DNA from 2 places in the Endozoicomonas sp. ONNA1 genome. Region 2 is predicted to be linked to the other one. Evidence: predicted binding sites of a transcription regulator. Region 2 holds the regulator's gene; the other holds the start of a gene.
What was found. Region 2 encodes PhoB, which activates phosphate uptake and scavenging genes when phosphate is short. Its sites were predicted from a motif close to TGTCATANNNNTGTCANA; they were not measured.
Positions count from the first base shown of each region.

Region 1: KDK19_RS12955 (PstS family phosphate ABC transporter substrate-binding protein) is a predicted target of PhoB. The motif match lies at 2,434-2,451, and genes of this name have one in related genera.

Region 1 covers NZ_JAHHPN010000567.1:10,022-14,241, reverse strand. The annotation lists gene KDK19_RS12960 (Na+/H+ antiporter family protein) at 5-1,327, shown strand; gene KDK19_RS12955 (PstS family phosphate ABC transporter substrate-binding protein) at 1,386-2,351, opposite strand; gene KDK19_RS12950 (TRAP transporter small permease subunit) at 2,690-3,226, shown strand; gene KDK19_RS12945 (TRAP transporter large permease subunit) at 3,219-4,220, shown strand, end outside.
Region 2 covers NZ_JAHHPN010000290.1:5,912-10,131, reverse strand. The annotation lists gene ubiA (4-hydroxybenzoate octaprenyltransferase) at 36-923, shown strand; gene phoB (phosphate regulon transcriptional regulator PhoB) at 1,246-1,935, shown strand; gene phoR (phosphate regulon sensor histidine kinase PhoR) at 1,977-3,296, shown strand; gene KDK19_RS06890 (H-NS histone family protein) at 3,486-3,908, opposite strand.

The DNA of each region.
Region 1 (4,220 bases), on a different contig from region 2:
TAATATGAACGCAGTGATTCTGGCTGTCGCCGTCATGCTCGCATTGAGTTTGTTGCGCGTGAATGTGGTTCTGGCGCTCTTTATTGGGGCTATGGCCGGGGGACTGATTGGAGGTCTGGATATTGTCCAGACGCTTGAGGCATTTTCAAGAGGCCTGGGCGGTGGTGTGGGCATTGCCATCAGTTACGCTATGCTGGGGGCTTTTGCCATGGCCATTGGTCGCTCCGGCATACCCGAGTGGATGGCCGGGAAGATCATTCGCAAAGTGAAAGGCAGCAACAATTCGCAGAATAATGTAAAGCTAAAATACAGTTTGTTCCTGACGCTTGTGTTGATGGCTTTTTCTTCCCAGAACTTGATACCTATCCATATAGCTTTTATTCCCATACTGATTCCTCCTTTGTTATCGGTATTCAGTGCTATGGCAATTGATCGTCGTCAGGTAGCCTGCCTTATTACCTTTGGACTTACCGCGACCTACATGCTCTTCCCTATAGGGTTTGGCAGTGTGTATCTGAACCAGATTCTTGGTGGCAACCTCCATGAAAATGGGCTGGATATTGAATTGAGCCAGATGCCACTGGCGATGGCGATTCCCGTTTTTGGCATGTTTCTGGGATTACTGATAGCGGTTTTTTTCAGTTATCGAAAGCCGAGAGCCTATCGTGTAGAAGAAACCCTTTTGATCCACGGACAAGATGTTCAGTTAAGCAAGGCTGCCATCATTACCTCTGCCATTGCCATCGTGCTGGTGCTGGTAAGTCAGTTGATGACAGGTTCCATGGTTCTGGGGGCCGCAATGGGTTTTATTACAATGGTCATCGGGCGGGTAGTCTACTGGCGGGAAGCGGATGAGGTATTCAATGAGGGCCTGCGAATGATGGCCGTTTTTGGCTTCATCATGATCTCGGCCGCGGGCTTTGCGGAAGTGCTGCGTTCAACAAAAGATATTCCGGCACTGGTGAGTCAGGTGCAGATTTTTGTGGGAGGCAGTCAGGCCCTTGCGGCCATTCTTATGCTTCTGGTCGGTTTGCTAATCACGATGGGGATTGGCTCTTCGTTCTCAACGGTTCCGATCATTGCCACCCTTTATGTGCCACTGGGTATGGAACTTGGTTTTACGCCACTGGCCATAGCCTGTCTTGTGGGAGCCGCCGGAGCGTTAGGTGATGCAGGCTCTCCGGTTTCGGAATCCACCATTGGTCCCACCGCCGGTTTGAATGTGGATGGTCAGCACGACCACATTCGGGATTCGGTGATTCCTACCTTTCTGCACTTTAACATCCCGATGATCATTTTTGGCTGGATTGCCGCCATGATTCTCTGATTCCGAAAACACAAACAGGGCCAGATGGCCCCGTGCGAATCACTTATGAATCTGTGAATTAAAGATCAAGTTCAGATAGATACTTTTCAACAACCTTGGCAGGGAGTGGGATGTAACCGTCTTTAACAACCACTTCCTGACCTTGCTGAGACAGCACCATCTTCAAAAATTCGCCTTCCAGAGGAGGCAGCTTCTTGTTGGGCTGCTTGTTGACGTATACATACAGGAAACGAGACAGTGGGTAAGAGTTGTTTACAGCGTTAGCTGGCGTTGCTTCAACAAATGGCTGACCGGCTTTCTTGGCCAGGGGTACGGTACGGACGCTGGAAGTCTGGTAGCCAATACCGGAGTAGCCAATGCCGTTTACAGAAGCACTGACAGACTGAACGACAGAAGCAGAACCAGGCTGTTCGTTTACGTTGTTACGGAAGTCACCTTTACACAAGGCTTTTTTCTTGAAGTAACCATAGGTGCCGGATACTGAATTACGGCCGTAAAGCTGGATTGAGCGGTTTTTCCAGGCTCCTTCCAGACCTACACCACCCCAGGTACTGATGTCTTTGTCGCCACCGCACTTGCGGGTAGAGGAAAAAATAGCGTCCACCTGAGCCATGGTCAGACCCTTGATAGGGTTGTCCTTGTTGACAAAAACCGCCAGAGCGTCAATTGCAACTGGAACTGCAGTGGGCTTGTAGCCGTGCTTTTTCTCAAAAGCTTCCAGTTCCTTGTCTTTCATCTTGCGACTCATGGGGCCAATGTTGGAAGTCCCTTCAGTCAGAGCGGGTGGCGCAGTAGAAGAGCCTGCAGCCTGAATCTGTACATTCACATTTGGGTATTCACGCTTGAAATCCTCTGCCCACAGGGTCATCAGGTTGGCCAGAGTATCAGAACCGACACTGGATAGATTGCCTGATACGCCGCTGGCTTTCTTATAAGTTGGGATCTCAGCGTCGATCTGACTGGCAGAGGCAGCCTGCATCCCAGTCACAAGGGCAATTGTTGTTATCAGAGCTTTAAGCTTCATTCGTATTTCTCCTAAAGGGATTTTTTTAGCCTCTCTTACAGCTACAGGCATTTGTCTACTGGCAAAAACTATAAGATGAAAATGTGACAGTTATATGACTGAAAGTGACAGCTGTTTATCCGCAATATTCATAACGTGGTACCACTGTCTTCAATCTTTTGCTGATTGAAGATTGCTGAAGAAATGCCCGGACAGGGTACAACTGCTTTCAAGCTGTCGTTATAATTCCGGACAACAATCATGGGACATGTTCCTGAAGAACGGATCTTCTACCAACAGAATGGCAGAAATTTTCTCAACAAGAATAATAATAAATTGATGTAACAGGCAGGATAAAAATGACCACCGGCTGGAAAATGATAAGAACAGCAGTCGCCGGTATTGATGGATTAACAGAGAGATTTGGACGTCTTCTGAGCGGGTTTAACCTGTTACTGGTCGTCAGTGTCTGTCTCGTCGTTGTTCTTCGCTACTGGTTCAACTCCGGTTCCATTGCCCTTCAGGAACTGGCGATGTATTTCCACGCACTTATTTTTCTCGGTGCCAGCAGCTATACGCTGAAGCAGGGCGGTCATGTTCGGGTAGACGTTTTCTACAACCGTATGAGCGCCAGACAACGGGGATGGGTGAACGGCCTGGGAACCCTGTTTCTGTTGTTCCCGGTCTGCCTGTTTATTGGTTTGATGAGTTTTGACTATGTTTCCCGTTCCTGGAGGATCATGGAAACATCATCGGACCCGGGCGGCTTACCGCTGGTGTATCTTTTGAAAAGCCTGATTCTGGTGTTTGTTGTCACCCTGCTGTTGCAGGGCATGGCAGAGTTATTGCGGTCCGTGCTTATTCTCGCAGGGAAGGAGTCCCCGGAAGATGGCTGAGTACATTCCAATACTGATGTTTGCAGCCGTCTGCATGGTGTTACTGGTGGGCTATCCGGTAGCCTTTTCACTGGCGGGTACTGCCCTGGCTTTTGCCGGGGTTGGCGTTCTGACCGGATTGTTTGACCCGTCTTTTCTCAATGCCCTGCCCAGTCGCCTGTTTGGCATAATGACCAATCAGACTCTGATGGCTGTGCCTCTGTTTGTATTCATGGGCTGCATGCTGGAAAAGTCCAGAGTGGCTGAAGGGCTGTTGGAAAGTATGGCTCGCCTTTTTGGACGAATGAGAGGTGGTCTGGGGCTATCCGTCACCCTGGTCGGGATGCTGCTGGCTGCCAGTACCGGTATTGTCGGAGCAACGGTTGTGACCATGGGCTTACTGTCTTTGCCCACCATGCTGAAGCGGGGTTACTCCGCGTCTCTGGCCACAGGAACCATCTGTGCCACCGGCAGTCTCGGTCAGATTATCCCTCCGTCCATTGCTCTGGTTTTATTGGGCGATGTTTTATCCACAGCCTACCAGCAGGCCCAGCTGAAGATGGGAATCTTCTCTCCCGAAACCGTTTCGGTGGGTGATCTGTTTGTCGGGGCTATTATCCCCGGCCTGATTCTGGTGGCTGCCTATGCTCTCTATCTGCTGATCGTAGCCTGGAGCAATCCGGCAGCGGCGCCTGGTCTGTCTGATGAAGATATCGGGGCTTATGATGAGGGGGATAATACTTATCTGCTCATGAATCTGTTGCCCCCACTGCTCTTGATTGGCTTAGTGCTGGGATCGATTCTGGCAGGAGCCGCGACACCAACAGAAGCAGCGGGTGTGGGTGCAATCGGTGCTTTTTTGCTAGCTGTAATGAAACGACAGTTAACGTTTCAGACGTTATCCAAAACACTGTCTAATACGACAAAAGTGACCTGCATGGTGTTTTTAATCCTGATCGGTGCTTCTGTCTTTTCTCTGGTGTTTAGGGGCTTTGGCGGCGAAGAGCTGATTCAT
Region 2 (4,220 bases):
AACAGCCAAACACTATGATGCATTTCAGGAAACCCATGGTGGTATCAGCAGGGACCGAAGTGGTTCTGCAGCGATTCCCCCGTTTAAAAGACTTTTTACAGCTGGCCAGGCTCAATCGGCCCATTGGTATTTATCTGTTGCTCTGGCCTACACTTTGGGCGCTCTGGGTTGCAGCAGAAGGTGTGCCGAGTCTGGCGAATCTGGTGATTTTTTCGATCGGCGTTGTTTTGATGCGCAGTGCGGGTTGTGTCATTAACGACTTTGCTGACAGGAAAGTGGACGGTCATGTTGAACGAACACGTAATCGACCACTGGTGACGGGTAAAATTCAGGAAAAAGAAGCACTGATGTATTTTGTCGGCATGGTGCTTCTGGCTTTTATTCTCGTCCTCTTTACGAATGCTCTTACCATCCAGCTTTCTTTTGCCGGGCTATTGCTGGCATCGGCTTACCCTTTCGCAAAAAGACATACTCATCTGCCTCAGGTGGTTCTGGGGGCTGCTTTTGGTTGGTCGATACCCATGGCTTTTGCGGCTCAGAGCGGAGCCCTGGGAAACATCGTCTGGCTGATGTTTCTGGCCAATCTTTTCTGGACGGTGGCTTACGATACTCAATACGCCATGGTGGATCGAGACGATGATCTGAAAGTAGGCATCAAGTCCACTGCTATTCTGTTTGGTGAGATGGATAACCTGATCGTAGGTAGCCTGCAAGTGCTTACTCTGCTAACTCTCGCCATGGTAGGCCATCAGCTGGAGTTGGGCGTTCTGTACTTTCTCTCACTGATCGCTGTTGCAGCCCTTTTCGTTTATCAGCAATGGTTAACTCGTCGTCGTGAGCGTGAGGCCTGCTTTAAGGCATTTCTTAACAACCACTGGGCTGGAGCCATTGTCTTTGTCGGGTTTGTGGTGAGCTATCTTTGATATGCAATGCGGTTTGAAATCCTAGTGGTATGTACCGGCATAAATGGCTAAAAACCATGTCCTGCGAGCTCTTAAGCAATATTTTTGTTTTCAGAGTCTGGTGGCAGTCTGGGGTGTGTCATCTGTCTGTAACATTTCAAAGGTGTAATGTCCGGTGTATAGTGCGGTTGATCAAAGTAATGAGAAGCAGCTCTGAGCGATCAAAACAGCTCTGAGCGATCAAAAAGACATTACCCTTCCGGTAAAGACCCAACGAGCTGCTGCTGACAGATGCCAGAAAGTCACCGCCGAAATCGAATCGACAGATAACAGGTAGAGATTAATGCCAGGAAAGACCATTCTGATCGTAGATGACGAAGCACCGATTCGCGAAATGGTGACTGTTGCTCTGGAAATGGCAGGGTATGATTGTCTTGAGGCAGCTGATGCGAAAGAAGCGCACTCTCTGATCGTGGATAACAAACCAGATTTGATCCTGCTGGACTGGATGTTGCCCGATGTCTCCGGCATAGAACTGGCTCGTCGTCTAAAGCGCAACGAGCTGACTTCTGAAATCCCCATCGTCATGTTGACGGCCAAAGGTGAAGAAGACCACAAAATCCAGGGACTCGAGACCGGAGCCGATGACTATATCACAAAGCCTTTTTCTCCCCGTGAATTGGCTGCTCGTTTAAAAGCAGTTCTTCGCCGTACAGGTGGGTTTGATAATCAGTCTCCCATTGTCATCAACGGGTTGGAACTGGACCCGGTCAGCCACAGGGTCTCCATTGATGGCTCGCCTGCTGAAATAGGACCTACCGAGTACCGTTTGCTGCAGTTTTTCCTGACGCACCAGGAGCGCGCCTATACCCGTGGGCAGTTGTTGGATCAGGTCTGGGGTGGCAATGTTTATGTTGAAGAGCGAACCGTAGATGTACACATACGACGTTTGCGAAAAGCGTTGGGTGATAATTACGAAGCTTTTGTGCAAACTGTTCGTGGTACCGGATATCGTTTCTCAACCAGGGTGTAAACTTTCTATGCTCGTTGGTCAGGCCCCTGGTCGGGAGTAATATGACAACAATTTCAAAAACCCGTTTGCTGAGCCGTATGGTTGCTTACTTGGTTGTTGGGTTTTCCCTGGGCTGGCTAATTGGAGAACCTTTTTTAGGGCTCTGTGTGGTGATGGGAGGTTATTTTGTCTGGAGCTTCCGCCAACTTTTCAAACTACTGGTCTGGCTGAATGATCCCAAGGCCAGGAGCAAAGAACCCCCTGAGAGTAAAGGGTTCTGGGGTGAAATTTTTGATGGTATCTATCGATTACAGAAACAGCACAGTCGCTCCCGGCAAAAGCTGGCCGGAGTGATTGAGCGCGTTCAGGAATCAACTGCTGCGCTTAATGACGGTGTTGTGATGATCGATAATCAGAGTAACCTGGAATGGTGGAATCCTGCTGCTGAAAGCTTGATGGGTCTGAAGACGCCTGACGATAAAGGGCAATTGATTACCAACCTGTTGCGTGATCCAAGGTTTGCTGACTACTTTGAGCAGGGTGGTTATCAAAAAGCTCTTGAGATTCCCTCTCCTGTCAATCCGGATTATCAACTGCAATTTAATATAACGGTGTATGGCAAAGGCAATCGTCTGATGACCGTGAGAGATGTCACGCGTTTGAATCAGCTGGAGGTCATGAGAAAAGACTTTGTTGCTAATGTTTCTCATGAATTGAGAACACCGCTGACAGTTGTGTCCGGGTACCTTGAAACCATGCTGGACAGTCTGGGCCCCGATTCAGGCCTGCCTCCTGTTTGGGAGAAAGCGCTAAACAGGATGCAGGAACAGTCACTGAGAATGCAGAATCTGGTGGCAGACCTGCTGTTGCTGTCCAAGCTGGAGTCGGCCGAAGCTCAGGCAGATGAAAACGGGGTGCATCTTAAAACCATGCTGAACAGCATTGTTGAAGACGGGTGTGCACTCAGTGGCGAAAACCAGCATCAGATTTCACTGGACTGTCCTGAAGATGTCTTTTTGGCTGGCAGTAGCAGTGAGTTACGCAGTGCCTTCTCGAATCTGGTCTTTAATGCTGTGCGCTATACACCGCAAGGTGGCAAGATACATTTGCGCTGGTGGCAGGATAAGGAAGGCGGACATATGATGGTGAAAGATAACGGTGTCGGTATTGACCCCATGCATATTCCCAGGTTGACTGAACGTTTTTACCGGATTGATAAAAGCCGTAGCCAGAGTACCGGAGGAACAGGACTCGGGTTGGCTATCGTCAAGCACGTCATGCTAAGACATGGAGGCAAACTCACTATCAGCAGTCATCCGGGGAAAGGCAGCCGTTTTGTTTGCCATTTCCCGGCAAAATGCCTTGAGCTGGAACACTCATGAAAAAAGCATAAGAGGAGTGGTAGCTCCTTTTATGCTTTTTAGCAGACCACCAAAAAACGATTAATCTTCTGATGGTCTCGTCATTCGAATGGTTTGTTTCTCAGAGTCTGTTACCCTGACTATTGAATGATGTCTGTATTCAAGAAACAGCGGACTGGAGGCGAGTCTGAAATCCTGAAAACGGTCGACTTATTCTTCTTCAACCACGCAGTCCAGACGCTTCTTGCCGGTGCGGTCCAGGTAACTCTGGAAGTCACGTGGCAGACGGCCTGTGGTAGAGCCATCCCACTGAACGGTGTCTCCCGCTTCAGTCCGGTATTCAAAAGTAAATCTCTGGACATTACGACGACGTTTTGGAGCCGCTACTTCCAGGTGGTCCAGATCATCCATTGAAATGCCACGCTCAGCCATGATTTGCTTAACGGCTTCAATGCTTTTCAGTTTGGCTTGACGCTCTTCGTCAATTTTATTGCGGGCTTCAACTTTCTCCTGCAGTACGTCCTGCATTCTGGAGATGATACGCTCAAGATCTTCAACATGAACATCTTTAAACAGAGAGCGGATCCGTGCTTTACTGCTCAGGCGGTGATGAATTTCTTCAAAAACGTTCATTCAAGGAACTCCCAATTCAGGCCAAATCGGTGGGGTATTAATGATTTTCAACGATGAAAGTGCCTATTTATACAGGAAGCTTTAAATTGATGGAAGCATTTAATGTGCTTTTATGACCTATTCAAATAGATTTAATAACATTTTATGAGTTGATAGGGGCGATTGTACAATAGATAAACAGTTTTGGGTCAATCAGACGTGCTAATGAATTGAATGGTTTTGACTTGATATTGCTTATTTCTTAAAGAACCAGATAGCTAGCTGTGCATTTGGCTCTTTAAGAGTATCGTTATCGATTAAATCTCAGGCTAT